3 regions of the Providencia sp. PROV_01 genome follow, and region 2 is predicted to be linked to each of the others. Evidence: predicted binding sites of a transcription regulator. Region 2 holds the regulator's gene; each other region holds the start of a gene.
The links. Region 2 encodes CRP, which controls carbon source genes, mostly activating them, when cyclic AMP is high. Its sites were predicted from a motif close to ATGTGANNNNNNTCACAT; they were not measured.

Region 1 (10,708 bases), 280 kb from region 2:
CGGGGATTCCTAACTTTGCCCCTGAATTATTCCGCCGTATTCGTTTACGTGACCCATTAAAGCAAAAACAACTGTTAAAAGGCCTCGTTCAGTTATCTGAAGAGGGGGCGGTACAGGTTTTCCGCCCGTTAACTAACAATGATTTAATTGTTGGTGCGGTAGGGGTGCTGCAGTTTGACGTGGTAGTTTCGCGTTTGAAAAGCGAATATAACGTTGAAGCTATCTATGAAGCCGTTAACGTTTCTACTGCGCGTTGGGTTGAGTGTGATGATGCGAAGAAATTCGAAGAGTTTAAACGCAAAAATGAGCAAAACTTAGCCCTTGATGGTGGCGATAACTTATCTTATATCGCACCGACTATGGTGAATCTTAACCTCACCAGTGAACGTTACCCTGACGTTAAATTCCGCAAAACACGCGAACACTAATTGCGTTGATGGCCCACGGCTAACAATAGTCAGTGGGTCATCTTATTTCGAACTTCATTTAAAGCTTCTTTTTCTGTTTTTTGGTGCTTATCATCAAGAATATTCTGTCTTTATTACCTTTCTCTTTATTTTTTATATTTTTTTACTTAGGCTATATTATTCGTTGTCCATTGCAGTGAAAGGAAGGTTTTTATGAAAAAAGCAAAACTATTGAGCGTGTTAGGAGTTATTGGGTTGAGCTGGACGCTAGCAGCTTGTAGCTCATCATCGGATAGTGCTTTGAAAAAACAAGCTTCAGAAACGTGGGACAGTGCATCTAAGACAGTGGAAATGGCCGGTAAAGACACTGGGAATGCCATTTCGAGTGGCGCTAAAAATACCGGTGAGTACATTGATGACTCAGCGATTACTGCGGATGTAAAAGGAAAATTACTGGGTACGAAAGGCATTTCGAGTAACAGTGTATCAGTCAAAACCGTCAATGGTGTTGTTTACTTATCCGGTTTCGTAAAATCAGCCGATCAGATGGATAAAATTACCCAAGTTGCATCCCAAGTTAACGGGGTGAAATCAGTACAAAATGGTTTAGTGATTGCTAACTAATCTATAAATAAATGTCTCAATAGCTCATATTGCTGAGTATTTATTGTACAATCTCGATAGAATGGGCTTTCAAAAGGAAGCTCATTCTGCTTTTGAGCTATTTAAAATGAACTTCTGCTATTCAGAGGCATTATGGGAAAACACGTTTCAGTTACACTCGGCACGATTGAGCCGCTAGCATTCTTTGATAATATCAACTCGGGTAAAACTGCCCTGATTTGTGAAGGTGGCGGCCAACGAGGGATTTTTACAGCGGGTGTACTGGATGAGTTTCTTATTTCTGACTTCAACCCTTTTGATCTGATGATAGGTACTTCAGCAGGGGCTCAAAATCTTTCTGCGTATATTTGTGGGCAAGCGGGTTATGCGCGCCGTGTGATCACTCGCTATACGACCAATTCGGCATTTTTTAATCCACTACGCTTTATCCGTGGAGGCCATCTGATTGATTTAGATTGGCTCGTCGACACCACAGCAAAAGAATTCCCATTACGTATACAAGCAGGGCTCGATTTATTAAATTCAGGTCGTGAATTTTATATGGGTGCAAGCCGCAGTGATGATTTTTCAGCCGCTTTTCTAAAACCTGACGCTGACAATTGGCTCGATATTATTCGCGCATCCAGCGCTATCCCTGGCTTTTACCGGGCAGGTGTCGAATTTGATGGCACGCTTTACCAAGATGGTGGCATTAGTGCAGCTATCCCAGTTGAAGAGGCATACCGCCGCGGTGCAGAGACTATTGTGGTGATCCGTACCGTGCCTTCCCAAATGTATTTTACCCCTGAATGGGTGAAAAGAATGACTCGGTGGCTGGAAGGGGATAAGAATGGCCTACAACGTATGGCTGCGATGCTGAAAGTTCATCTGAAAAGCTACCGTAGAACACAAGAATTTATTGAAAACCCACCAAAAGATGTACAGGTCTTTGAGATTTATCCACCTGTTCCACTGAAAAGCAGTGCACTGGGTAGTAAGGTGTCTTCGCTTAATCAAGATTACCATACGGGGCGCCGGTGTGGTCGTTATTTTATTGCTGCACTGGGTAATGCCTTTGAGCACAACACAAATCGCTTTAGCCATACCTTGGCACAAAAAATTGAGTCTAACCCATTAGATATTCAGCTTGAGCCACAAGTACCGAACGAACTCATTCCGGAATTGGTGGCAGAGCCTGTCACGTCAATGCCTTTGGCCGCAATATCAGCAAATGAAAACCGTGATGGCTAAACATCAATTTATCGATACCCATTGCCATTTTGATTTCCCTCCTTTTAGTGATTCCTTCGCTGAAAGTTTGCAGCTTGCTCGACAAAGTGGCGTGAGTGATATTGTTATTCCTACCGTGAGTGTGGATAATTTTGCACGAGTTTGGCAACTGGCACAGCGGTATTCGCAGTTGCATGCTGCTATGGGGTTTCATCCGTTATATTTGAGCCAGTTTCAAGAGCAACACATTGATATTTTGGTTGATTATCTTAACCAAAAAAATAAAAAGTGTGTGGCGATAGGGGAAATAGGGCTCGACCTCTATATGCAAAACCCTCAGTTTGAACGCCAGCAAGTGGTATTGTCCGCCCAATTAAAGCTAGCGAAACAGTTTGATTTACCAGTTATTTTGCATTCACGTAAAAGTCATGACCCATTAGCGGCGATGTTGCGTCGTTTTGATGTTCCTGCTCGTGGAGTCGTACATGGCTTTGCTGGTAGCCTATCTCAAGCGCAAGCCTTTGTTAAGCTGGGTTATTATATTGGTGTGGGTGGGACAATTACCTATGAAAGAGCGAATAAAACTCGCTATGTGATGTCAGAACTTCCTTTGACTTCATTATTATTCGAAACGGATGCCCCCGATATGCCTGTTTCAGGTTTCCAAGGCGAGCCAAATCGACCTGAGCGTATTGAGTGGGTTTTTCGTTCATTATGTGAGCTTCGCCACGAATCCCCTGCAGAAATAGCCCAACAACTTTACAACAATAGTTTGTCGTTATTTAATCTTCCTCAGTAAAACCGTATACATAATCATAAATAATATTTATATAATTTCATTAATTAGCTATTTAAATCTATTTAGTTTTTATTGTGGCTAATTGGGATTTTAGTGTCTTTCCAGACTAAACTGAGTTGATTTTGTGATTTTTATCACATTACTTGAATTTTTGTTGTTTATTGCAGTATGTATTTGTGATGAGTGTTGCGGGTTATTGGTGATGACTAGGTATAATCATTAAACTAAGAGTCAAGGCGACTTACACGTTTCCTTATATATCAACCTAAAATAAAGTGAACAGGGATCCTTCCATGCAGCTCATTATGAGTATTATCGGAATGGCGGTACTTATCGCGATAGCTATTCTATTTTCCAGCAATCGCCGAGCAATTAGGCTACGCACAGTTGGCGGCGCATTTTTAATTCAATTAGCCATTGGTGCATTTGTTCTTTATGTTCCTGCGGGGCGTAGTGTGCTCCAAGGGATGTCTGACGCGGTTTCTAAAGTTATTGGATATGGTCAAGATGGGATGAGCTTCATCTTTGGCGGTTTGGTTTCCGATAAAATGTTTGAACTGTTTGGCGGCGGTGGTTTTATTTTTGCTTTCCGCGTTTTGCCAATCATTGTTTTCTTCTCTTCATTGATTGCTGTCCTTTACTACTTAGGGATCATGCAGTTAGTGATTAAAGTACTTGGTGGTGGCCTGCAAAAAATATTGGGAACCTCAAGAACAGAATCGTTATCTGCGACAGCAAATATCTTCGTTGGGCAAACGGAAGCGCCATTGGTTGTTCGTCCTTATATTGCAACAATGACGACATCAGAGTTATTTGCCATTATGTGTGGTGGTTTAGCTTCTGTCGCGGGTTCAGTTTTGGCGGGCTATGCACAAATGGGTGTACCGATGGAATACCTGATTGCGGCCTCCTTTATGGCCGCTCCAGGTGGTTTGTTATTCGCCAAACTGATGGTTCCAGAAACAGAAGATGTAAAAGATAGGGTTGATGCGACAGATTTAGTCGCTGAAGATGAACGCCCTGCTAATATCATTGATGCGGCCGCTTCTGGGGCATCATCAGGGATGCAACTGGCACTGAATGTGGGTGCAATGTTATTGGCGTTTATCGCTTTGATTGCATTGATCAATGGTATCTTAGGTGGCATTGGTGGCTGGTTTGATTATCCACAATTATCACTTGAATTATTGTTAGGTTGGTTATTTGCCCCAATCGCATACTTAATTGGTGTGCCGTGGAGTGAAGCGACAATTGCCGGTTCTTTCATCGGCCAAAAAATTGTCGTGAATGAGTTTGTTGCATTCATGAATTTTGGTGAATACATGAAAGCGGATGCAGAAGTTCTGGCGGCAGGTAAACAAGTACTTTCTGACCATACTAAAGCGATTATTTCGTTTGCATTATGTGGTTTTGCTAACCTTTCATCCGTCGCTATCTTACTCGGTGGCTTAGGCGGAATGGCGCCAAATCGCCGTGGTGATGTTGCTCGTTTAGGTATGAAAGCGGTTATGGCCGGTACCCTGTCTAACTTAATGAGTGCAACGATTGCTGGCTTTTTCTTGACATTAGGCGCAGCAGCAGTCATTTAGTTTATGTATTTGGTGGTAAGATTAATATCATCTCAAACTCAAATAAGTCAATCGGAAGGGCAATAGTCCTTCCGTTTTCATTTTGATTCGCTATATTCTTTTGTGACTTTTTATATCAATCGTAAATTTTCAACTATTCTTAACTTAGTCAATTAATGATGAAGAATATATTGAAAAGCCATTTGAGAGAAAAATGGATGGCGAGAGATGTTATAATTAGATTGTGATCACATTTTTTATTTTAATAATGTAACATTCAGTCGATTAATGTGATTTGTAGCACATAAAATGGCATCATTCCATGGTCAAATAGGCATTAGTAAGCTGCTATGGAACTGCTAGTTCTCAGAGTCTAGGACTCTAGGGCATGATGCGGTGAGAAGGATCTCAGCTGCTCAGTTCGGAAAGCATCCGACTAGCATCTTTAAGGAACCAAGCCCGCTCGCCAACAAAGAACGTGTCGTTCTGAAGAATTAACAACGTTGGAGAGTTATATGACTGATTTAAAAGCGGCCGCACAACGCGCGCTGTCCCTTATGGATTTAACCACTTTAAATGATGACGATACTGATGCGAAAGTCATCGCACTGTGCCATCAGGCGAAAAGCCCTGCAGGCAATACAGCAGCAATCTGTATTTACCCTCGTTTTATTCCAATTGCACGTAAAACATTACGTGAACAAGGCACTCCAGATGTACGTATTGCAACGGTCACAAATTTCCCTCACGGTAACGATGATATTGATATCGCATTAGCTGAAACTAAAGCGGCGATTGCTTACGGTGCGGATGAAGTTGACGTGGTATTCCCTTATCGCGCATTGATTGCCGGTAATGAGCAAATTGGTTTTGACTTAGTGAAAGCCTGTAAAGACGCTTGCGCGGCAGCCAATGTGCTGTTGAAAGTGATCATTGAAACCGGTGAGTTAAAAGATGCGGCATTAATCCGTAAAGCTTCTGAAATTTCCATTAAAGCGGGTGCTGATTTTATTAAAACCTCAACAGGTAAAGTGCCTGTTAATGCAACATTAGAAAGCGCAGAAATCATGATGCAAGTCATTCATGATATGGGTGTGGAAAAAACTGTTGGTTTTAAACCTGCTGGTGGCGTACGTACCGCAGAAGAAGCGGCAGAATATTTAGCGTTAGCAGGTCGAATTTTAGGTGATAATTGGGCAGATAGCCGTCATTTCCGTTTTGGTGCTTCTAGTTTATTAGCAAATTTATTAAATACGCTGGGTTTTGACGTTAAAAAATCAAGCAGTAGCTATTAATTTTCGCAATATTGTTAGCCGATAAATTCGACTTTAAAGGAGCATATTGTGTTTCTGGCACAAGAAATTATCCGTAAAAAACGTGATGGTAAGCCATTAAGCGAAGAAGAGATTCGTTTCTTTATCAATGGTGTTCGCGATAACTCAGTTTCAGAAGGTCAAATTGCTGCATTGGCAATGACTATCTATTTTAATGATATGACCATGCCTGAGCGTGTTGCATTAACGCTAGCTATGCGTGATTCAGGAACGGTGCTGAACTGGAAATCACTCAATCTCAATGGCCCATTAGTTGATAAACATTCAACTGGTGGTGTGGGTGATGTCACTTCATTAATGCTCGGCCCAATGGTCGCAGCGTGTGGTGGCTATGTACCGATGATCTCAGGCCGTGGTTTAGGCCACACCGGTGGCACATTAGATAAACTCGAAGCGATCCCTAATTTCGATATTTTCCCAGATGATGCGCGTTTCCGTGACATTATCAAAGATGTCGGGGTAGCAATTATTGGGCAAACCAATTCATTAGCACCTGCAGATAAACGTTTTTATGCGACCCGTGATATCACTGCGACAGTAGATTCTATTCCGCTAATTACGGCTTCAATCTTAGGTAAAAAATTGGCAGAAGGCCTTGATGCTCTGGTGATGGACGTTAAAGTTGGCTCAGGTGCATTTATGCCAACTTATGAGAAGTCAGAACAGCTAGCTGAGTCTATTGTTAAAGTCGCGAATGGCGCAGGGTGTAAAACCACCGCATTATTAACTGATATGAATGAAGTACTGGCATCCAGTGCCGGTAACGCCGTTGAAGTGCGTGAAGCTGTACAATTTTTGACAGGTGAATACCGTAATCCACGTCTTTATGAAGTCACCATGGCGCTATGCGTAGAAATGTTAGTGTCTGGCTCATTAGCCGCAAACCGCGAAGAAGCACGTCAAAAATTACAGGCAGTATTAGACAATGGTAAAGCGGCAGAAGTGTTTGGCCGTATGGTTGCAGCGCAAAAAGGGCCAGCTGATTTTGTTGAAAATTACAACAAATACCTGCCGACTGCAGTGCTGAGCAAAGCGGTTTATGCACCAAAAGACGGCATTATCACGCAAATGGATACACGTGCGCTGGGAATGTCTGTCGTGACTTTAGGTGGTGGTCGTCGTAAAGCGACAGACCCAATTGATTATAGTGTTGGTTTGAGTGATATCGCTGCGTTAGGTGCCAAAGTGGATACCCAAACGCCACTGGCAATTATCCATGCAAATAGTGAAAAAGCGTGGGAAGAAGCCGCGAAGGAAGTGCGTGAAGCGATGGTGATTGGTGATAAAGCACCTGAAGCTACACCAATGGTTTATCGCCAAATCAGCGAGTAATACACAAGATTTTAGTGGTATATCGTATTTAAAAATACCGCAGGAGAAAAATATGAAACGCACATTTATTATGGTTTTGGATTCCTTTGGGATCGGTGCTGCACACGATGCACATAAATTTGGTGATGAAGGCTCAAACACACTGGGTCACATTGCAGATGCTTGCGCACGTGGCGAAGCGGATATTGGTCGTAAAGGGCCTCTGCATTTACCGAATTTAACAAAATTAGGTTTAGGTAAAGCAGGAGAAGAATCAAGCGGTTCATTCCCTGCAGGCCTTGATCCTAATGCAGAAATTATTGGCGCATACGCTTATGCGAGCGAAATTTCTTCGGGTAAAGATACCCCGTCAGGTCACTGGGAAATTGCGGGTGTACCTGTGCTATTTGATTGGGGTTATTTCTCTAATGAAGAAAACAGCTTCCCACAAGAGCTGCTGGATACTTTAGTCGAGAAAGCAAACTTGCCGGGCTATTTAGGTAACTGCCATTCATCCGGTACAGTTATCCTCGATCAACTGGGTGAAGAGCACATGAAAACCGGTAAACCGATTTTCTATACCTCTGCTGACTCCGTATTCCAAATTGCGTGCCACGAAGAAACTTATGGCTTAGATAAACTGTATGAGCTGTGCGAAATCGCACGTGAAGAGTTAACCAAAGGTGGTTATAACATTGGCCGTGTTATCGCGCGTCCATTTGTTGGTGATAAAGCCGGTAACTTCACACGTACAGGTAACCGTCATGACTTAGCGGTAGAGCCACCAGCACCAACAGTATTGAAAAAATTAGTTGATGAAAAACAAGGTGAAGTGGTTTCTATCGGTAAAATTGCTGATATTTACGCTCATGTTGGTATCACTAAGAAAATTAAAGCCACAGGTATTGATGCACTGTTCGATGCAACGGTAGAAGAAATGAAACTGGCGGGTGATAACACCATCGTTTTCACTAACTTTGTGGACTTTGACTCAGCATACGGCCACCGCCGTGATGTGGCTGGTTATGCCGCAGCATTAGAATTGTTCGACCGTCGTTTACCTGAACTAATGAAATTAGTTAAAGAAGATGACATTCTGATTTTAACCGCTGACCACGGTTGTGACCCAACTTGGCCAGGTACAGACCATACCCGTGAGCACATCCCAGTACTGATTTATGGACCAAAAGTTAAACCTGGCTCATTAGGTCACCGTGAAACGTTCGCGGACATTGGGCAGACAGTCGCTAAGTACTTTGATTTGTCGCCGATGGAGTATGGTAAACCAATGCTCTAACACCCATTACCCGTCATTCTTTGAGCTGTCGCGGTGTTGGCTGCATAAAATCCCCCTAATCACATACTTATGTATGCTCATAGGGATGATTTTCTTTGTCGCCTAGCGACAACTCAAATTATTTAGGGTAATTGTGCGCAGTTAAAGGTAATGGGCAAGGCTTTGCCGTCATTCTTTGAGCTGTCGCGGTGTTGGCTGCATAAAATCCTCCTAATCACATACTTATGTATGCTCATAGGGATGATTTTCTTTGCCGCCTAGCGACAACTCAAATTATTTAGGGTAATTGTGCGCAGTTAAAGGTAATGGGCAAGGCTTTGCCGTCATCTTTTTTAAGAATAAGGTGGGGAACCACCTTATTCATTTAAAAAAATTTAATCATTTAAAGGGAAATAATCATGGCAACTCCACATATTAATGCAGAAATGGGTGATTTCGCTGATGTCGTTCTGATGCCAGGCGACCCATTACGTGCAAAATACATCGCTGAAACCTTCCTTCAGGATGTTCGCCAAGTCAATAATGTGCGTGGCATGTTAGGTTTTACAGGGACTTATAAAGGTCGTAAAATTTCTGTTATGGGTCACGGTATGGGGATCCCTTCATGCTCCATTTATGCGAAAGAACTGATCACTGATTTTGGTGTAAAAGTGATTATTCGTGTGGGTTCATGTGGCGCAGTAATGGATGACGTCAAATTGCGTGATGTTGTGATTGGTATGGGTGCTTGTACTGATTCACGTGTTAACCGTCAACGTTTTAAAGAAAATGATTTTGCAGCGATTGCAGACTATGACTTAGTCCATAATGCGGTTGAAGCGGCAAAAGCAAGAAACGTGAATGTGCGTGTGGGTAACTTGTTCTCAGCAGACCTATTTTACTCACCAGATCCTGATATGTTCAAAGTGATGGAAAAATACGGCATCCTAGGTGTTGAAATGGAAGCTGCGGGTATTTATGGTGTTGCCGCTGAGTTTGGTGCACGTGCATTAACGATTTGTACCGTTTCTGACCACATCAAAACTGGCGAACAAACAACGTCAGAAGAACGTCAAACCACGTTTAATGAGATGATTGAAATTGCACTGGACTCCGTGCTGTTAGGCGACAAATAGTCGTTAGACGTTTTCATGATGCGCTAAAATGCCACCTATTGTGTGGCATTTTTTTATCGCTATTTTTTGATCCTACTCATCATCACCGCATCAACATATTGCCCATCACGAAATGCATAATCTTTCATGCGGCCTTCTAGTTCAAAACCAAACTTTTCATACAGCCCGACGCCACTACCATTTGCGGCGAATACTTCTAGTTCTATGCGATGGACATTCAGCCAGTTGTCACAGTAATCCACCATCACTTGCATCAGTTGTGAGCCAATACCTTTGCCTTGGTGGGCTTCACTGACGGTAATACCGAAAGTCGCAACATGGCGACGGCGTATTTGGCTGGGTTGATGGATAACGAGTAACCCGACAACGACATCATCAATAGTGGCCACAAACTGTGTGACTAGCGGGTCATTAGCACTTAGGCGAGCTTCCCACGTATTTGTTGTTGGGTATGGCAGTTGTAAAGTATTCGCATACGCGGAATAGTCAGCGTGCATTTGGGTGATTGCAGACACATCGTCCAGTGTTGCTCTGCGGATGGTTACGTTGTTCACATCGAGTCTCTTTATCGTTATTTATTATAAGAATATTAATCACATTAAAACGATGACCTGTCAATCGATAGTCATCAACGTCATGAAAGGCATTACAAATTGAGTGACTAAAAATAGACAAAATCGCTATCTGATATCACAACATAATAAATAGATATACGATTTTGGCTATATAGCGTTCAGTAATTTATTCAGAGGAATTATTATGCTTGAATCAATGGGTAGGAAAAACATTTTAGTTAACTTAACAGCGAGCAAGGAGCATATAAAAAATGCCCCAAAAAAAATTAAAAAATATGTTACTAAGCAAATAAAAAATATTAAGCAGACTCGAACGTTATCGCCTATAAATCTAAGAGGAAAGAATAAAAATAATATTGATGAGATTAAATATGCAGAGGCCCCTCTTCACGGTGTATTGAAAGGTAGTAATCTACCCCAAGTTGGACTTGAAAGAAACGAATATAGAATAAGAGTCATTGAGAAGCCG
Region 2 (10,708 bases):
GAAGCTAACGAAGCTGCGTTTAAATTAGCACGCCGCTACGCTATTACTAAATACAGCCCCTATAAAACTAAGATTATCGCTTTCAAACAAGCTTTCCACGGACGCACATTATTTACTGTTTCGGTCGGTGGGCAAGCAAAATATGCGGATGGTTTTGGGCCAAAACCTGCGGATATTATTCATGTGCCATTTAATGACCTTGATGCTGTCAAAGCGGTCATTGATGAAAATACCTGCGCAGTTGTTCTTGAGCCAGTACAAGGTGAAGGTGGCGTCACCGCAGCAACAGCGAAATTTCTGCAAGGAGTTCGTAAGCTGTGTGATGAAAATAATGCCTTGTTGATTTTTGATGAAGTACAAAGCGGTATGGGCCGTACAGGTAAATTATTTTCTTATATGCATTACAATATTGTGCCTGATATTTTAACCACGGCAAAAGCATTGGGTGGCGGTTTCCCTATTAGTGCAATGATCACCACTGAAGAAGTGGCAAAAACCATGGAAGTGGGTGCGCACGGTACCACCTATGGTGGCAATCCCTTAGCGTGTGCAGTTGGTAATGCGGCGTTTGATATTATTAATACTGAGGAAGTATTAAATGGTGTCGAAAAGCGTCGTGAATTATTTGTCGCTCATTTAAATAAACTGAATGATAAATATCACATTTTCTCTGAGATCAGAGGAATGGGGTTATTAATTGGCGCTGAATTAGATGGCAAACTATTGAATCGCTCGAAAGATATCCTGCAAGCCAGTGCAGTAGAAGGTCTGATGATGCTCAATGCCGGCACCAATGTTTTACGTTTTACGCCTTCACTGATTATTTCCGAGGAAGAAATTAATAGCGGCATGGCGAAATTAGAAACGGCGATTGGTAAGTTATTGAATTAGTGGTTTATTGAAAAGTTGCAGAGGCATTTCTGTCTCTGCAACTTGTATCGTTAATATTACGTTCTATTTCGGCCAGATATTTTTATTGTATTTTTCGCTTTTAATTCTATTTGTTTTTGTTGCAATTGTTCTGGTGTGCTGGATATGGTGATGCCAGCAGCCAGACATTGACTGTTATGGGAATGTGAATAATTCACAACTGTTTTTTTCTGCATTAAACTACGATTGTTCTGTGTATTTTTTGCCGTGACGTTCTCTTTACTATCTATTGTTTTTTGTTTAATTTCACTTGGCTGCTTGACGATAGTTTCTTCATTTGTAGATAAATCATCTAGAGGTACGTCAGTAAGAGTTATTGTATTTAGAATGTATTCGTGTGACCTATGATGGAATTTATCAAGCAGAGTGAAATAGTTATTGCTTAACTCCTCTAGCGAGTTTTTTAATTCTCTATTTTCGAGTCTTAGTGTTTTAACTAATGACGAATCTTCCATTTCATTGGTTTCGGGCTTCGCTAAAAAAGTTAATTCGTCATCAAAATCAAAGTTATGGTCCTCATCATGATAAATAGGGGTACCATCTTCATCACAGATAATTAAATTTTTTTTAATTATTGACTCTTCTGGGGTTACGCTGTTTTTTTCTTCCATTAATTTTTTCGATATTTGACTTTTTTTGGGGTTAATGGATTTTTTATTATAGTTATTTAACGTTATATTATGAATTTTGTTTTTAATATCATCTAATTCTTTAATTAATAAATTTTTAATGATTAATTGTAAATTAATTAATGATTTTAAATTTTCATTTTGGTCTTCCACCCCAAATGTATTTTCTATCTCTTTATATGATGACTCTAATATTTCATGTTTTTTTTCAAGATAATAAATCCCTCTTATTTTTGACTCGTTTTTTATCTCTAATTTTAATTTGTATATATCATTTTTTAATTGTTCTTTAGTTTCAATTAATTCTATATTTTTAATATGGTATGTGTAATGGTCTATTAGGTCATTCTGTTCTTTAATTATTTTATTGTTGACTAATTCTTCTACATAGGGCTTGTCTATTTTTAATGCGTTACTTATTTTTCTATTAATTTCATCTTTAGTGTTTTTTACTGTTGGGGATATTTCAAACGACTTTTTAAGTAGTTCATTTTCTAATGATATTATTTTATTTTGATTTAATTCGACTTTTAATCGTGAGTTATTCTCATTTTTTTTGGTTTCTATTTTTTTTAACTCTAAGTAAAACTTTGAATCCATATTTACTTTGTTTTTTTTGTTAAAACTAAATAAATGAATGAAATTATTCAATCTAGTATTACGTATTTTCTTAATTATTGGGAAATAATTTTCCGCTATTTCTAATGCTATGTTTTTTTTAAAGATGGGATTGCTTACATTTCTATTGATGGTGTCTATGTGCATGAGAGATCCTTAATTATCAATTAATGCTATTTTGGGTTGTTTTTAGGTTAGTTAATATAATAAATCGATGTTTATGATTATTTATTTACATGTGTGTGATATTTGTGTTTGGATTTGTTCTAGCCAATGCAAATATTTTAATTGATTGAATAATAAGTCGATTTTACTTATTTTATTATTGGTGACTTGTAAAGTGCTAGTAATTGAGAGTTAGTCTTCATTTGGGCGTCTATTTCAGCGATTATTTTTATATGGTTATTCATTTCTTGGGTCAATTGGTATTCTTTTTCTATTATTTTTAATAAATCAGAACTATTAACTAAAATTTTATTTTTTGCTAAGTTATCTTTGCTAAGGCTGGTTTTCTGTGTGGTAATTTTACTCGATAAATTATAATGTTCTTTTATTCGTTGTGCTCTTAGTAATGATGACTTTGTTTGCGGTATATTTCCCTTGAACTCAAAAGTGGTTTTTGGCAAAGAGGTGATTCTTTGATTAGGCCGATTTTCTTCACAAATTTTGTAATGTATATAAACTAATTTCTTATTAAATTTGCTTTCTGTTTTATATTTTATACCCACGGAAGGTAGTGTGATATGACGAATAGACTCTTGAATGATTTGTTTTTTTAAAGGAAGCATTGAACCATTTTTATTAGTTAGAGGTTTAGGTAATACAAATTTTTTTATAATCTCTTTTTTTTCTTGTAGACTTTTATTGTTAATGCCAGGGATTCTAATATCGCGATATAAAAAATCAGCATATTCAGCATTTTTTTTGGGGAGTTCTTTGTATTGGTCAAGAATAACTCTATTTTCTTTTATTAATGAGTCTGTACTTTGCTCAGAAAGAAAAGTAGATGAATATTTTCCGTATAGCTTAATTTTCAATTGATTGACTTTTTCGTAAAATTCACCAGTGCTTAAACACTTAATATTATTGGTTTCTTCTAAGTCGCTCTCATAGGCGGAATCAATACTCTCAGTGCTACAGGTACGAGTTGGTTTTAGCTGGTTATTCGTATCAAGTGGACTTTTTTTCAGTGAAGAGGTAATCGTAAAAATTTTTTTGATGAAATCATCGGAATTAATGATTTTTTTGAAAATCGTCGGATTACCCGATAAATAGTCTAATGTAATGGTCATAAATATTTCCCTAATTAATAAGATAATAATTATTATTCTATAAGGGGAAGTGATAAAGAGAATATAAAGAAGCGATTTTATTAGAATTTAATATGATAAATAAATAGCCCAGCCAAAGGTGGCCAGGCTGAAAGGTTAATTAACGAGTACCGTAAACAACAATGGTTTTACCATGTGCAGAGATCAGGTTTTGGTCTTCTAACATTTTTAGAATACGGCCGACTGTTTCACGGGAACAACCCACGATTTGGCCTATTTCCTGACGAGTAATTTTGATTTGCATACCGTCTGGGTGTGTCATTGCATCAGGTTGTTTAGCTAAGTTTAATAGCGTTTGAGCAATACGGCCTGTAACGTCTAAGAATGCGAGGTTACCGACTTTCTCAGATGTTGTTTGTAAGCGACTAGCCATTTGCGCAGAAAGGCGCATTAAAATATCAGGGTTTACCTGAATTAATTGACGGAATTTTTTGTAAGAAATTTCAGCAACTTCGCAGGCTATTTTGGCTCTAACCCACGCAGTACGTTCTTGCCCTTCTTCAAATAACCCAAGCTCACCAATGAAATCCCCCTGATTCAGGTAAGAGAGGATCATTTCTTTGCCTTCTTCATCTTTAATTAAAACAGCCACCGAACCTTTAACGATATAGTAAAGGGTTTCTGCTTTCTCACCCTGATGGATAAGAGTGCTCTTGGATGGATATTTATGAATATGGCAGTGTGACAAAAACCATTCAAGAGTAGGGTCTGTTTGTGGCTTGCCGAGAACCATTAGCGTTATCCTCTGTATGTTATTGCAGCCATTCAGAAAAACATACTAGAAAGGCTGGCTTTAAAGTCACTAGCTTAGCATATTAATTTGCCTTATATACCTTTAAATAATCTAACAGCTGATTGCTTCAGCGTTTTTGATTGCTTTGGGTAACGCAAATTGATATCAACACTATAATATGATCAATTAAACCGTTGAGTTTTGATCTTAATCCTATCAACTAAGTATTGTTTGTAGCATATCCAATAAAGAAAGTCTTCCCTGTATCGCTTCAGCCAAATAAAGTTGATATAACATTCATTGTATCTATGGAACAATGTAGCCTTTAAACCGATTTCATTTCAAGGGGAAATATAATGGAAGCAAGAGTTAAGTGGGTTGAAGGACTTTCTTTTCTAGGGGAGTCTGCGTCTGGGCACCAAGTGATGATGGACGGCAATGCAGGTGATAAAGCTCCAAGCCCAATGGAAATGGTGCTAATGGCTGCGGGTGGTTGCAGCGCGATTGATGTCGTTTCGATTCTACAAAAAGGCCGCTATGATATTACGGATTGTGAGGTGAAATTAACCTCACAGCGTCGCGAAGAAGCCCCTCGTTATTTTGTGAAAATCCATTTACATTTTATTGTAACAGGGAATGAATTAACGGAAAAAGCGGTCGAACGAGCCGTTCAACTTTCTGCTGAAAAATATTGTTCAGTCGCATTGATGTTAGAGAAAACCGTTGAAGTCACACACAGCTTTGAAATAAAAAGCTAAAAATAAATTTAATTTTTATTGGTATATTTGAATTAAAAGATGCTTACCTTAATTAATGATAAGCATCTTATTTATTAATCAAAAAATAATTTAATTGTTGTCCTTTTGATTAATTAGTTTTTCGACTATTGGCGCCATAATTAATTCCATGGCTAAACCTAGTTTTCCTCCGGGGACGACAATTGTATTCATTGCAGAAATGAAAGAGCCAGATATCATTGATAGCAAATAGGGGAAATCAATTTGCTCTAGCCCACGAAAGCGGATCACAATAAAGCTTTCATCTTGTGATGGAATGGCTTTAGCCGAAAATGGGTTGGAGGTATCTACCGTCGGAACGCGTTGAAAATTGATGTGAGTGCGAGAAAATTGTGGCGTGATGTAATTAATATAGTCACCCATAGAACGCACGACAGAGTCCATAACGGCTTCGCGGGAGTGCCCTCGCTCTGTCGTATCACGGATTAATTTTTGGATCCATTCTAGGTTGACTATAGGGACAACACCGACAAGTAAATCAACATGTTGTGCGACATTATGTTCCGGTGTGACAACACCGCCATGTAGCCCCTCATAAAACAAAATATCCGTTTTATCTGGCAGCGGTTCCCAAGGGGTAAATGTCCCGGGCTGCAAGCCATAAGGTACCGCTTCATCATAAGTATGTAGATATTTACGGGATTGCCCACAACCCGTTTTTGCATAGTCGACTAAAGTTTGTTCAAGCAAAGCAAAATCATTCGCTTCGGGGCCAAAGTAACTGATGTGCCGGCCTTGTTCTCTGGCTTTTCGGATAGCCATATCCATTTCAGGGCGTGTATAGCGGTGAAAACTATCCCCTTCTAATGTTGCAGGCTGGATATTTAATTGATGAAAGACTTTACGAAATGCTTGGCTAGTTGACGTTGTGCCAGCCCCGCTTGAACCGGTGATAGCAATGATTGGGTGCTTTTTAGACATCGTGGACTCCCTGTGCTGCGCTTATAAGCACTATTTTAATCAATAGTGCATGAAGCGGATTAACGGGTGTTAGGGTTGTGAGCCTTATTTGATGGTTTTACGACATGATTATGTTGGAAAACACGCAACTTTTTTATGACAAAAGATGACGTAAAAATGAACCATGGAATAAAAACATCATACAGAAAAACTTCCTTTAGGCATGAAATTAACCGATTCATGCAATTCAGACCAGACTAGCACAATTTCGCCAGAAACTAACTGCCGTTTCACATCGTTAACCTTATCTTGCAGGCTTTTTTCATGGGAGCCGTAGTCGGTTCCCTCACGCAATACGTAGCTCTCAATCAGGTTTTCCAATGTTTCAGGCTCAAGTTCTTGCCAAGGAATAATCACATTATTTCCTTATCTAAATAAGGGGTTAGCCATTGAGGAATACGGCTTTCTAACCACATTTGCGGTTTTCTCAATGTACCGCTCACAAAGCCGACGTGCCCGCCATGTTCTGTCATTTGGTATTCCACATTGTGGGGTAAAAATGATAAATCAGGAACAACTTCAGGCGCCATAAATGGGTCATCTTTGGCGTGAATAATTAACGTTGGTTTAGTGATATAAGCTAACTTGGGTAATGCACTGCATTTTTGATAATAATCTGTCGCATCATCAAATCCATGAATACGAGCAGTAATCACATCATCAAACTCACGGATCCGCTTAAGCTGCTTCAATTGTAAGAGGTTTAAGGGTAATGAGCCTGGATAACGGACTAATTTCCGGGTGGCATTGCGTTTCAAGCCATTTAGTAAGTAACGTTGATAAAACTGAGAAATGCCCTTTTCCATGCGTAAAGAGCAGGCTTCTAACATCAAAGGAGCAGAAACAACAACACCCGCATCGACATCTGCATTTTGGCCACTTTCAGCTAAATAGCAGGCTAACATATTGCCACCAAGAGAATAACCAACTGCAGCGGTTGGCGCATCACCGAAGGTCTGTTTTAGCCAACGAAGAAAATAGCGGGCGTCATTTGTTTCTCCTGAATGATAAATTCGCTGTTGGCGATTGGGTTCACCACTACAACCGCGAAAATGCATAATCACACCCAACCAACCATGTTTTTGGGCAGTTTCTAGCATTCCGTGAGCGTAAGGGCTTTTAAAATTACCTTCTAGACCATGGAAAATCACTAATCGTGGCTTATGCGCTGCTAGCTCGGGTTTTTCACTCCAAGCGAGATCGATAAAATCGCCATCAGGCAATTCAAGCCGTTGCCATATAGGTTTGATTTTCGGTGTTCTACGGAAAATCCTTGGCAGTAATGTTTGGAGGTGTGGATTTTTAGCCCAACTTATTGGACGAAAGTTTTCTGACATAGCCTTATTTTTATTTAATGGAGACTCTTGTGAGTCACATAACATACTGTTATTTTTTTGTGATGCAAGTAAACAAATTTGAGTTTGAGGCTAAATTATAAATGACACTGGGGCTGATTTTTTCTCTTTTTACGTTTTTATTCATTGCAGCAGTCACACCCGGCCCTAACAATATGTTGCTAACGTCAAGTGCAGCAAACTACGGTTTTCGCCATACGATTATATTATGCCTTGGTATTATGTTAGGCATGCAGTCCATACTTTATCTTTCTGCATTCGGTATTGCTGCACTTTTATTGCTCTATCCTGCGATTCATATCGCCTTAAAAGTCGCCGGAAGCATCTACCTGTTATGGCTCGCATGGAAAACAGCGACGGCAAATTATGCACCACTGAAGACGAATAGCGAAGTTGCGAAAAGCGTGACTTGGTATCAAGGTGGCTTATTGCAGTTTTTAAACCCGAAAGCATGGATGATGGGTTTGGGAGCCGTAGGGGGATTTAGCTTACCCGGTGAGTTATTTACTCAATCTATTTTAATGATGAGTATCGCATTTGTGGTGGTTAACTTAGTGGCGGGTTTAATCTGGATGGGGTTTGGTTCATTAATCAGCCTATTTTTGCGTAGCCGCCGTGCTTGGTTTATTTTTAACTGGGTAATGGGGATTTTAACGGCTTTGTGCGTTCCCCTGATTTGGTTGGAATGATTTTCTGATAAAAGTGCAGTTTATATGACTCATCAAAAAGCAGCCCATGGGCTGCTTTTTACATGTAAGGGAGGCGATTAGTCTAAATCGACGTTCTTAGTTCCGAAAAAATAAGTAAAAATAAAACCGAATAAGTAGGATGTGAATAACCCGCCCACATAAACTAACATTCCAGGGAACACCCCATCAGCTGACGTCATCATTGGGATAGCGACTAAGCCAGAAGGGCCAAAGACGGTATTCAAACCAACCGGTAAACCCATCCAAGCCACTAGCCCAACAAAGAAACCGCCTGCGGCACCACCTAAACATGCGGTGACAAATGGCTTCATCCTCGGAAGAGTTACACCGTAAATAAGTGGTTCACCGACACCTAAGAAACCTGGAATGATAGCCCCACGAATCTGATTGCGTAACACTGAATCTTTTGCGGCTTTAACATACAACGCCATTGCTGCACCAACTTGGCCACCACCTGCCATCGCTAGGATAGGGAAGAGTGAGTTAAAACCTTGAGTTTCAACGAGTGCCATATATACCGGAACAAAACCTTGGTGCACGCCAAACATAACTGCAATTAAGAATAGCCCAGCAAGTATGGCAGTTCCGAATGGGTTGCTGCTTAAATGAACAAACAGCCATGACATGCCAGAGAATAACCAGCTCCCAATAGGCATGATAAAGATAAACACAGCAGCACCAACAATTAATAAGGTAATTGTTGAGGTTAAAATCATATCAAGGTTAGCTGGGATAATTTTGCGTACCTGTTTTTCAACCCATGCGCCAAAAATACACGCAATCAATACCCCAATAATGTTACCTCTTGGGTCGATAGCCAACCCGAAAAAGCTATTCATGTCAGAATAGAACCCTTTGGCTATTTCAGGGTTATATCCAAGAACAAACAGTGAAGCAATGATGGCACCATTTACCGCGCTACCGCCAAAGGCTTTTTGAGTATTATAACCAATGAGAATGCTTAGAAAGCTAAACAGCCCTTTGCTAAATACTGACATATATAAAATAGTATGTACGAGTAGGGTCTGCTCTTCAGGCTTTGTTGGAAGCCCTGCTGGGAAATAGGTTTGTTTAGCGAGAGTCGCAAAACCTAATAGTAAGCCCGCAGCAATAAAACCCGGAATTAGCGGTGTAAATATCGTGGCAAATTTGGATAAAAACCGGTGAACGGCACTGGTTTGTTTCTTTTTCAGTTGCTGCTTATTTGCGGAGGCAATGTCGTTTAAATCCTGAGGCTGGATTGTTGCCTCATGGTTATCCTCTTCACCACTATCCAACAGTTGGTTCATTAAGTCTGCGGCAGTTTGTGCTTTACCCGGGCCAAGGATCACTTGCAGCTGTTCATCACTCTCAATGACACCAAGCACTCCTGCGATTTGTTTGAGTGCGGCTTTATCCACTAGCTGGTCATCGTTGAGTGTGAGGCGCAAACGGGTCATACAGTTACCCGCTAATTTAATATTACGGCGTCCTCCAACGTGTTGTAGGACCTGCTGTATCATTTCTATTGTTATTTTAGCCATACTATTTATCCCATTAAAATCCGCAAATTAGGCGGATGAGGCCATATTGAGTGCCGTACGAATAAAACCGTTGTTGTCTAAGAGCAGTTGACGTGCATCATCGGCATTCAAGCCCGATAGCACCATTAAAATGGCAGTTTTGCAGTGTCGATTACATTGTTGAAGGGCGGTTTCTGCAGTAGTTCGGTCACAGTCGGTCGCTTCCATCACAATTTTTGTTTGTCTTTCAATGAGTTTGGCATTTGTTGCTTCAACATCAACCATTAAATTACCAAACACCTTTCCGATACGGATCATTGCCCCAGTGGTGATCATATTCAGTACCAATTTTTGTGCAGTTCCTGCTTTCATGCGTGAAGAACCTGTGACAACTTCTGCACCGACAACGGGAGTGATAGCAATATCTGCGGCATTGGCTATTGGGCTATTTGGGTTACAGCTAATGGCAGCTGTGGTTGCACCAATAGCATTCGCGTATGCTAAAGCTCCTAATACATAAGGTGTTCGACCACTCGCTGCGATACCCACTAACACATCATTATCATTGAATTGAATATCTTTGAGGTCTTGTTCGCCAAGTTCAGGTTTATCTTCTGCATTTTCTACGGCACGGAAGATAGCCTGATGACCACCGGCGATTAAACCAACAACTTGCTCATGGGGCGTTCCATAAGTCGGCGGGCACTCACTGGCATCAAGAATTCCTAAACGGCCAGAGGTTCCTGCGCCTGAGTAAATCAGACGACCGCCTTTTAAAAAGGCTTCTGCAACTTTATCAACCAGTTGAGCAATTTCAGGGAGCACTTTTTCAACCGCTAACGGAACGAGTTTGTCCTCATTATTAATGACCTTTAGCATTTCAGCCGTTGATAGTTGGTCGATATTAGTACTGGCTGCATTACGGCTTTCAGTTACCATTTTGCTTAAGTCGATAGTCATAAAAATTGCTCCTAGATCAGTTATTGGGCTAATATTAAGGAATTATTTATTCCTTATATGTGACTAATATCACGGTGCTATCTATTCTATCTTGTGAATATACAAGAATATTTTGTGATTTATTTTACGGACTAAAGTTACGACTCTTTGAATTGTAAGTATTATTTATCAGGCATCAGTGAC
Region 3 (10,708 bases), 480 kb from region 2:
CACTGTCTTGGCAGGGAATGATTGAAAACCATGGCAGCCATAGAAATATTGCTACGCTATCGACAAATATACCTGATGGCTATGGATCTGTTTGGGCTTCGAAAGAAAAGGCCGTAGTAAAAGGTGAATTACCCATTTATGACTCTGATAGTTATTCTTATGGCGCGACTTTAAATTTTGACAAGGTATTTGAGCGAGCGGGAACATTCACTATTAGTAGTACAAAAGATAAACGTATTGGTAGTGATTCAATTAACTATGAGTATTCAAATACATTGTTTTCAGGTCGTTACGGCACGATTGGGTTAAGAACAGGCGTTCAGCGTTATCACTATGATGACCAAAAAAGTATGAATGAAAAATTTATTAGCCTCGATTTTTCATTACCGTTATCAACATGGTTGAGTACAGGTCTTTCATCGAGCAATGGTAATGTGAAAGCCAATATTTATGCGAATAAGAGCTTTGATGATTCGGTTATTACAAGTGTCGGAGGTTCGGTGTCAAAGCTAGTTAAAGATAAAAATAACGGTGAGTCTAATATTTCAACAATGGGCTATGCCTCTTACGAGACTAAATATAACTCAGGTATGGTGACACTTAACCGGCCCGATAGTAATAGGCTTAATGGTAATTTGACCTCAAGAGGCTCAGTCGCTTATAGCAATGGAACTATTATGCCAAGTGGGCAGCAAGGGAAATCAGGCGTCATTATTAATTCGGATATTTATGGGGCTGGGAGTATGACAGCACGTGTTAATGGGCAAAATTACCCTATTAGTGGAGCAAATACCTTTATTCCATTATCCCCTTATTCGGATTATGACATTCAATTAATGAATGATGCGAAATCTAAAGACAGTTTTGACATTGTATCGGGGCGAAATAAGTCTGTCACATTATACCCTGGGAATATTGCTATTTATAAACCTGAAGTTAGGCAGCTCGTGACGGTATTTGGTCGTTTGAAATCGCCAACTGGCGAATTTATTAAATATGCGTCTATCCGTAACCATATTGGTCGCACAAAAACAGATCACAATGGTGAGTTTTCGATGGATGTCGATGTTCGCTACCCTGTTATTTCACTTCTACAAGAAGATGAGCAAACTATTTGCGAAGCTGATTTGAATCTAGAGGGAGCCAGAGGTGCGTTATGGCTAGGGGATGTTACCTGTGACCCGCAAAGAACAGTCGCATTAAGGCAATGAGAGTTTCATGATGAATAAAAAATATTTCTTACTATTTTTGACGAGTTGTTTGTTGAATGGCGTCTTTAGTTCTTCTGGCTTAGCTGTGGCTCTGAGTAACTCTTATGTATTTATTGAAAATGGTGTTGATAATGAGTTTTTTGTAACACCAAGGTCTTTAGATCCTCGATTCACTGGCGCAAATAAATTTTCCCGTTATTCAGCAAGAAACCAAGAAAGCTTAGGTTATATGGGTTACACCAATACCTCGATTCGGGCCAACCAGAATGTAGATATTTGGTTTGAAAATTCACCGATTGATAGCCCATTTATTGGTAACCGCTGTATGCGTAATTACTGTAATCGCGATACGGGTTATTGGCCTGCACAATATGTTGGTCGAAATGGCGCGTATAAAATTGTACAGGATAATACCTTGGGGGAAGGGGCATATGCGCGAGGTATTTTTAGTGAGTCAACATACCAATATTTTCAAAAACTGCCTATTGGTACAGTAGAAACTTATAGCTATCGTGCATGTATGACTGACTTGGATTACGACCCTGCAAAAGGGGAAAGTTGCCAAAGTGTTGGTGGACGAATTATCGCATCTCATGAGTTTACAATGACGAAATCAGGGCATATTAAACTGAGTTCAACAGGCGCAATGCAAGAAGTTTACATTGATAGTAATGGTAACCCAAGCCTAGGTCCCGGGGAGCAATTTTGTCGTATTGGTATTGTTGCCAACGTGAACGGTTTAATTTGCCAAGTGGTAAAACATGAAACATCGGGGGATATTTTTGCGAATGTGTTGCTAACATTAAAAGTAAATTCAACATTAATTCCATTTACCCCTGCTGCTGCGTCAATAAAAATAGGCCCTGACGACGGTTCTAATGTTTGGCAAAATTACAACTCATCTTATGCAGCGAACTCATATTTTAAAAGTTCAAATAACTATGTTTCTATCTTTTTTTCTAATACGTTTTTCAAACAATTAGTGACAAATAATATTGATTTCACCAATAGCCAAGACTTTTTTACGTTTTCGTTTACGAACCCTGCCGCTGCCCCACAGTCAGGCTATTATGAATTCACGCCATCGAACCAGTTAGTGATAAAGCCTAGGGACTACAGCATTAGTATTGTGCCTGCGGATTATATTCCTAACCCGTCAAAAACTGGGAAAATTGGCCCAGCGGAACCACCAATTGAGTTTAATTATATTGTGACGACAAGCGGCCCTCGACAAGCGGACGCGATCACTGCAAGAGTCGAGGGGCCGACAGTGAATGTTAACGGACAAAACTTTTGTTTGTTCAGCTCCGATGATGACAAATTTCGTGTTCCGTTTTCAGCTTACTTGTCATTTAAAAATGCTTCAGGTATCGAAGAGTCTTATCGCTCAAGTTGTGATGGTACGGAAATATCGATGGATAATGCCTTGTGGACGGAAACACCATGGGATATCCCTAACCAAGATTTAGGTTCTTTTTATCGCACTAATTTGGATTTACGTTTCCCAATGAATGATTCAAACTCATTATTTACGTTAGATGGCATCGATTGGTTAGGAACGGTGTCTGCGAGTGGAACGGTTGTCGTGAAAGCGATTTGGACGGGGCCAGATGTCCATTTATAAGGTTGGCGCGATTTATATTGATAAACTGAAGCGTATAGCGACTCAACTATTGATTAGCTCGCTGTTATTATTGCTTTTTTCATGTTTTGGTAAAGCCTATTCACTTTATTTGAGCTCAGATATTTCATCTTTAGAGCCCAATAAAAGCTTTTTTTCAAAGTCCTATATCAATGATACGAAAAAGGTGAATTTATATACATTTAGCGCATACCAAATAGATAAGCCTGATAATAAAGAACAAGGGAAGCCAATAGAAGAAGGGGAAATTATTTTTACCCCATTAAAAAAAATCGTATTACCCGGTGAGCAAGAGTATTTTAAGATTTTTTATCGCGGTAAAGCGGATGATAAAGAACGCTATTATAAGATTGTGATCAGTGAAACGGCACTTGATGTGGAAACTGACTCTTTTCAGAATCAGCAACCGTTATTTTACCCCACAGTTAGTTTAGAAACCTATTTTGTGGTTAGGCCGAAAGATATTGCATTTAAATATGCGATGGATGTGGATGCGGGCATATTAAAAAATACGGGCAATACTTATTTTAGGGTGTTAATTCATGAAAGCTGTGAAGTAAAGGATGATGAGCAGCCCTTAGTTCTTTATCTTTTACCACAACAAGAATTTCACCATGAAGCTTTAAAGAAAAAAAGCCGTAAATACATTGTTATATTTGATAAATACTATTCTATAGGCAATTGCGATTAGCTGATTTAAAATTTTATATTATATGATTAGCCAGTAATATTTGTTGTTACTGGTTTTTTTCAATTCATGTTACTTCTATCTATTAATAGTCATTAGAAAGGCTAGGTCTTTTACTCAACTCAAACAAAAATATTCGGGCATATTGCGCTTTTTTTTGTCTAAAACTTTGCCAATTATCACTAATGTGGCAGCTAAATGTGCTAGAAGCATAAATCACCTTGATCCCAGACACTGAACTCAGGTTTAATAAGGTTAGTCACTTGCGCAAAAATGTAAGTCTTAAGGGATATTTTGCGCAATGGAATGGATTCAGCTTTGCGGCAGTTCAATTTATTAGCGATCTGCTGCCATGAACATAGCAAATATTGCGGTATGGGTAGAATTGGGTTACTTTCAATCGCTCTATTCATGAAATGCTCAGTTTGTTGTCGATGTGTTGTGGTTTCTTAGATAAGGAGACCGATGGCGATACCTCGGTAACTTGATACTTTCATGTTGCAGCGAAATTAAAGTAGCACTATCCGTATTGCGTTGTAAAAATTGGTTTAAGTACGTTTTTATCCTACCTGGAGTATACTGATGACGACTCGTAAAACCCTTGCTAATGCTATCCGCTTTCTAAGTATGGATGCGGTTCAAAAAGCAAAATCAGGGCATCCTGGCGCGCCAATGGGCATGGCTGATATCGCTGAAGTACTGTGGCGTGACCATATGAATCATAACCCAGCAGACCCTCACTGGGCAGATCGTGACCGTTTTGTACTGTCAAACGGCCATGGCTCAATGTTGATTTATAGCTTACTGCACCTCACTGGTTATGACTTACCTATCGAAGAGTTAAAAAACTTCCGCCAATTACACTCTAAAACACCGGGCCACCCAGAATATGGCTATACTCCAGGTGTTGAAACAACAACTGGTCCTTTGGGGCAAGGCATTGCAAACGCAGTGGGTTTTGCGATCGCAGAACGCACATTAGCCGCGCAATTTAACCGCCCTGGCCATGACGTTGTTGATCACCACACTTATGTTTTCATGGGTGATGGCTGTATGATGGAAGGTATCTCGCACGAAGCATGTTCTTTAGCGGGTACACTGAAATTAAATAAACTGATCGCATTCTATGATGACAACGGCATCTCAATTGATGGTGAAGTTGAAGGTTGGTTTACTGACGATACCGCAGCACGTTTCGAATCTTATGGCTGGCATGTTATCCGTGATATCGACGGACATGACGCATCACAGATCAACGCGGCAGTGAACGAAGCGAAGAACCAAACTGATAAACCAACACTGATCATGTGTAAAACTATCATTGGTTTTGGTTCACCAAACAAAGCTGGTTCTGAGTCTGTCCACGGTGCACCTTTAGGTGATGCTGAAATTGCAGCAACTCGTGAAGCTCTGGGTTGGAGCTACGGTCCATTCGAAATTCCTAAAGATATCTACGAAGCTTGGGATGCTCGTACCGCAGGTAAAGAAAAACAAAGCGCATGGGATAAAAAATTCGCCGCATATTCAGCCCAATTCCCTGAATTAGCTGCGGAATTTACTCGTCGTATGAATGGTGAATTACCAGCTAATTTTGACGCGGATGCAAAACAATTTGTTGAAAATCTGCAACAAAACCCAGCAAATATTGCCAGCCGTAAAGCATCACAAAATGCATTAGAAGCGTTTGGTAAAGTGTTACCAGAATTTATGGGTGGTTCTGCAGACTTAGCACCAAGTAACTTAACCATGTGGTCAGGTTCGAAAGCGCTGAATGTTGACCCAGCGGGTAACTATATTCACTACGGTGTTCGTGAATTTGGTATGTCAGCTATCATGAACGGTATCGCGTTACATGGTGGTTTCATTCCTTACGGCGCGACATTCCTGATGTTTGTTGAGTACGCGCGTAATGCGGTTCGTATGGCAGCACTGATGAAAGTGCGTAGCATCTTCGTTTATACTCACGATTCTATTGGTCTGGGTGAAGATGGCCCGACTCACCAACCGGTTGAGCAACTGGCAAGCCTGCGTGTGACACCAAATGTCAGCACGTGGCGTCCTTGTGACCAAGTTGAATCTGCGGTGGCGTGGAAATATGCTATCGAGCGTAAAGATGGCCCAAGCGCATTAATCTTCTCTCGCCAGAACTTAGAGCAACAACCTCGTAGCGCTGAACAATTAGCCAATATCGAGAAAGGGGCTTACATTCTGAAAGATTGCGCAGGTACGCCTGAGTTAATCTTTATTGCTACAGGTTCTGAAGTGGAATTGGCAGTTAAAGCGGCTGACCAATTAACATTAGAAGGCCGTAAAGTTCGTGTTGTATCAATGCCTTCTACTGATGCATTCGATAAACAAGACGCGGCTTACCGTGAAGCAGTTTTACCTGCCAATGTGACAGCACGTGTTGCTATCGAAGCGGGTATTGCAGATTACTGGTTCAAGTACACTGGTTTAAACGGTGCCATCATCGGTATGCATACCTTTGGTGAATCTGCTCCTGCCGAAGTTCTGTTTAAAGAATTCGGTATCACAGTAGAGAAAGCAGTTGAAGCTGCGAAATCTTTACTGAAATAAAATAAGAAGGAATGAGTTCCGAATTTCGGTTCTCATTTCTAATTATCTTGCTGAACAACGCCTAGCGATAAACTAGGCGTTGTTTTTTTGTGCACCAATATAGGATTTTCTATTGCGTTCTATAAATATATCCCTTAATCTAATCCTAGATAAGCTGAACCGTTTCAGTTGTATGTTGCAGAATGAAAATATTTTTTAAAAATGTCGGTTGAAGCACACTTTTGATGTTTGACAGCTAAAATGAGCAGTAGAGTTGGTGTGAGTCAGTTATCCTTAGCAACCGTGTGATTTTGCTCAGATACAAGGTGTAGAATGGCAATCAGGGTAGCAATAAATGGCTTTGGCCGCATTGGTCGAAGTGTTCTAAGAGCGTTGTATGAGTCTGGCCGTCGGGCAGAGATTGTCGTGGTGGCGGTTAATGAACTTGCTGAACCTGAAGGGATTGCGCATTTGCTGAAGTATGATTCCAGCCATGGGCGTTTTGCTTGGGATGTACGACTTAACGGAACACTTTTACAAGTTGGTGATGATAATATTCGTTTATTTCACCAATCTGAGCTGCATGAGTTGCCTTGGAAAGAACTGGGGATTGATGTTGTTTTAGATTGTAGTGGGGTTTATGGTTCACGGGATGACGGCTTATTGCATTTAGCGGCAGGGGCGAAAAAAGTATTATTTTCTCACCCGGGTACTGATGACCTTGATGCAACTATCGTTTATGGTGTTAACCATGAAAGCTTAACCGCTCAAGACAAGATTGTTTCCAATGCTTCTTGCACCACCAACTGTATTATTCCTATTATTAAATTGCTTGATGAGGCATTTTCGATTGAATCGGGAACCGTGACGACGATTCATGCGTCAATGAATGACCAGCCTGTTATCGATGCCTATCATAAAGATTTACGCAGAACTCGTGCAGCGAGTCAGTCTATTATTCCTGTTGATACCAAGTTAGCGGCAGGAATTACGCGAATTTTTCCGAAATTTAAAGACCATTTTGAAGCCATTTCTGTCCGTGTACCGACGACGAATGTGACAGCGATTGATTTGAGTGTTACCGTACATAACGATGTTTGTGTTGATAAAGTCAACCAACTACTGCGAAGCGCGGCACAAGGCCATTTTCGTGGTATAGTGGACTACACTGAATTACCGCTAGTTTCGATGGATTTCAATCATGATCCACACAGTGCTATTATAGACGGTACACAAACGCGAGTTAGTGGTAAGCATTTAATTAAAACCCTAGTTTGGTGTGATAACGAATGGGGGTTTGCTAACCGGATGCTAGATACAACATTAGCGATGGCAGCGACAGGTTTAAACTAATTGGCGACTGACAGACAGCAGGGCATGATAACTTTATTGTTTTGCACAGTCGCTGATGGAAACTTTATAGAGAATCAACGAGAGGATTCACCATGTCTGTAATTAAGATGACCGATTTAGACTTAGCGGGTAAACGCGTATTCATCCGTTCTGACTTAAACGTTCCTGTAAAAGATGGCAAAGTTACTTCTGATGCACGTATTCGTGCTTCATTACCAACAATTGAAGCTGCTCTGAAACAAGGCGCTAAAGTCATGGTCACTTCTCACCTTGGTCGCCCGACCGAAGGCGAGTACAACGAAGAGTTTTCACTGCAACCTGTTGTTGACTATCTGGCTGACAAAATGGATTACCCAGTCCGCTTAGTTAAAGACTACCTTAACGGTGTTGAAATCGAAGCTGGCGAGTTAGTTGTGCTGGAAAACGTTCGCTTTAATAAAGGCGAGAAAAAAGACGATGAAACCCTGTCTAAACAATACGCTGCATTGTGTGATGTTTATGTTATGGACGCATTTGGTACGGCTCACCGCGCACAAGCGTCAACACATGGTGTTGCTAAATTCTCTCCAGTTGCTTGTGCTGGCCCACTACTGAGTGGTGAGTTAGAAGCATTAGGTAAAGCATTAGATAACCCAGCTCGTCCAATGGTTGCGATTGTTGGTGGTTCTAAAGTGTCAACGAAACTGACTGTATTAGATTCCCTATCTAAAATCGCAGACCAGCTGATTGTTGGTGGCGGTATTGCAAATACCTTTATCGCAGCGGAAGGCAATAATGTTGGTCGCTCATTATATGAAGCGGATTTAATCCCTGAAGCGAAAAAATTACTGGCAAACTGCCAAATTCCAGTACCAACGGATGTTCGCGTTGCAACCGAGTTCTCTGAAACTGCACCAGCAACTCTGAAAGCGAGTACTGAAATTAAAGATGACGAACAAATTCTGGATTTAGGTGATGAATCTGCACAGCGCTTGGCTGAGATCCTGAAAAATGCCAAAACCATTCTTTGGAATGGCCCAGTAGGCGTGTTTGAGTTCCCTAATTTCCGTAAAGGTACCGAGATCGTTGCAAAAGCGATTGCTGATAGCGACGCATTCTCTATCGCTGGTGGTGGTGACACCCTAGCAGCTATCGATTTATTCGATATTGCTGACAAAATTTCATATATCTCTACTGGTGGCGGTGCTTTCCTTGAGTTCGTTGAAGGCAAAAAGCTCCCTGCCGTTGTGATGCTAGAAGAACGTGCTAAAGCGTAATTAATTGTTCATACACAACAGGCAGCGTAGGCTGCCTGTTTACCACAGGACCTTTTCACATGTCTAAAATTTTTGATTTTGTTAAACCGGGTGTTATCACGGGTGATGATGTACAGAAAGTTTTCGCAGTTGCCAAAGAAAATAACTTTGCATTGCCAGCGGTGAACTGTGTTGGTACGGATTCAATTAACGCCGTACTTGAAACGGCCGCGAAAGTGCGTGCGCCAGTTATTGTTCAGTTTTCAAACGGCGGTGCCGCATTTATCGCAGGTAAAGGTTTGAAAGCAGAAGGCCAACAAGCTGCAATTTTAGGTGCAATTTCAGGTGCTTATCATGTGCATCAAATGGCAGAGCACTACGGTGTTCCTGTTATTCTGCATACTGACCACTGTGCGAAAAAATTACTGCCATGGATCGATGGCCTGTTAGATGCAGGTGAAAAACACTACGCGAAAACCGGTAAACCACTGTTCTCTTCTCACATGATTGACTTGTCAGAAGAATCACTGGAAGAAAACATCGAAATCTGTGCTAAATACTTAGCACGTATGGCTAAAATCGATATGACATTGGAAATCGAATTAGGCTGTACAGGTGGTGAAGAAGATGGTGTTGATAACACCGGAATGGACAGTTCTGAGCTGTACACTCAGCCAGAAGACGTTGCATATGCGTATGAAAAACTGAGTGCAGTGAGCCCACGTTTCACTATCGCTGCATCTTTCGGTAACGTTCACGGTGTTTATAAACCAGGTAACGTTCAGTTAACGCCAAAAATTCTGCGTAATTCACAAGACTACGTTTCAGAAAAATATAATCTGCCACACAACAGCTTAGACTTCGTATTCCACGGTGGTTCTGGCTCAAGTGCTGCTGAAATCAAAGAAGCAGTTAGCTACGGTGTTATCAAAATGAACATCGACACTGATACTCAGTGGGCAACTTGGGATGGTATTTTACAGTATTACAAAAAGAACGAAGGCTATCTGCAAGGTCAGTTAGGTAACCCAGAAGGTGCGGATAAACCTAACAAAAAATACTATGACCCACGTGTATGGCTGCGTAAAGCACAAGAGTCAATGGTTGTTCGTTTAGAGCAAGCATTTAAAGAACTGAACTGTGTTGATGTTCTCTAATTAACACGCATTAAGTTTCTTGTGATGAATCCCTCAGTAAGGTGACTTACTGGGGGATTTTTGATCATGTAGATAGCGAAGTTTCACTTAATTGTGAAAGTAGTTTCAAAAATAATGCTTCACTTTGTGTTAGCGGTTTACTGGCCTCAGTGATCGCACATATGCGGTTATGAAAAACAGGGGAATCGTTCATTTCTACCAGTGAGTGGCGAAAATTAATATGAGAGGCATAGTTCTCGGGCAGAATTCCGACATAGTGACCTGAAGCGATAAAGGTAGCAACGGCCTCAAGGCCAGCGGCTTCAGGGCCTCGACTAAATTCACCCGATGCTAAAATACTTTCAGTGAATGGATGTGGCCGGTAAACCAATGCTAGATTATGCTTGTTGCTGGCGGTATTGGCAGAAACATAAAGCTTATGGTTTTCTATAAATAAGAATTGATAATTATAACGGTTATTTTCGTGATACTGCCCCCGAATACCAATTTGAATTGTTCTGTCGCTAAGTGCTTTATTTAATTGATTATGGTTGAGTATGCTTAGCTCTAATTTGACATTAGGTGCTTCTTGGGTAAATTGAGTGATTGTTGCTGATAGATGGCATAGTGGATCCGTTAAAATATGTTCAATAACACCAATAACTAATGTGCCAGATAAAACCCCATGGCGTTCATCAACTTCAGTTTTGATATTATCTAATGCTTTCAAAGCGGTTTTGGCTTTTTCGATAACAAATAAACCTGATTCAGTTAGCTTAAAGCCTGAAGGCCCTCTTTCACATAATTGGACACCGAGTTTTTCTTCAATTTCACGAATATGGCGGCTTATTGACGCTTTTGACATATTTAATTTTTTTTCTGCAATG

Region 1: ACU696_RS05120 (NupC/NupG family nucleoside CNT transporter) is a predicted target of CRP. The motif match lies at 3,162-3,179, and genes of this name have one in related genera.
Region 3: epd (erythrose-4-phosphate dehydrogenase) is a predicted target of CRP. The motif match lies at 6,401-6,418, and genes of this name have one in related genera.

Annotation. Positions count from the first base shown of each region.
Region 1 covers NZ_JBRFKD010000002.1:980,878-991,585, forward strand. Annotated here, with positions in the region: gene prfC (peptide chain release factor 3) at 1-428, shown strand, start outside; gene ACU696_RS05105 (BON domain-containing protein) at 621-1,031, shown strand; gene ACU696_RS05110 (patatin-like phospholipase family protein) at 1,164-2,261, shown strand; gene ACU696_RS05115 (TatD family hydrolase) at 2,254-3,039, shown strand; gene ACU696_RS05120 (NupC/NupG family nucleoside CNT transporter) at 3,345-4,628, shown strand; gene deoC (deoxyribose-phosphate aldolase) at 5,123-5,902, shown strand; gene deoA (thymidine phosphorylase) at 5,951-7,273, shown strand; gene deoB (phosphopentomutase) at 7,326-8,549, shown strand; gene deoD (purine-nucleoside phosphorylase) at 8,948-9,664, shown strand; gene ACU696_RS05145 (GNAT family N-acetyltransferase) at 9,724-10,218, opposite strand; gene ACU696_RS05150 (hypothetical protein) at 10,424-10,708, shown strand, end outside.
Region 2 covers NZ_JBRFKD010000002.1:696,217-706,924, forward strand. Annotated here, with positions in the region: gene ACU696_RS03955 (aspartate aminotransferase family protein) at 1-891, shown strand, start outside; gene ACU696_RS03960 (hypothetical protein) at 948-2,324, opposite strand; gene ACU696_RS03965 (hypothetical protein) at 2,492-3,469, opposite strand; gene crp (cAMP-activated global transcriptional regulator CRP) at 3,609-4,241, opposite strand; gene ACU696_RS03975 (OsmC family protein) at 4,598-4,999, shown strand; gene ACU696_RS03980 (phosphoribulokinase) at 5,090-5,959, opposite strand; gene ACU696_RS03985 (YheU family protein) at 6,137-6,355, opposite strand; gene ACU696_RS03990 (hydrolase) at 6,352-7,335, opposite strand; gene ACU696_RS03995 (LysE family translocator) at 7,437-8,042, shown strand; gene murP (PTS N-acetylmuramic acid transporter subunit IIBC) at 8,120-9,586, opposite strand; gene murQ (N-acetylmuramic acid 6-phosphate etherase) at 9,614-10,525, opposite strand.
Region 3 covers NZ_JBRFKD010000002.1:1,174,441-1,185,148, forward strand. Annotated here, with positions in the region: gene ACU696_RS05930 (TcfC E-set like domain-containing protein) at 1-1,211, shown strand, start outside; gene ACU696_RS05935 (fimbrial protein) at 1,219-2,835, shown strand; gene ACU696_RS05940 (fimbria/pilus periplasmic chaperone) at 2,870-3,544, shown strand; gene ACU696_RS05945 (hypothetical protein) at 3,745-3,954, opposite strand; gene tkt (transketolase) at 4,124-6,118, shown strand; gene epd (erythrose-4-phosphate dehydrogenase) at 6,431-7,450, shown strand; gene pgk (phosphoglycerate kinase) at 7,543-8,706, shown strand; gene fbaA (class II fructose-bisphosphate aldolase) at 8,766-9,842, shown strand; gene ACU696_RS05970 (LysR family transcriptional regulator) at 9,907-10,708, opposite strand, start outside.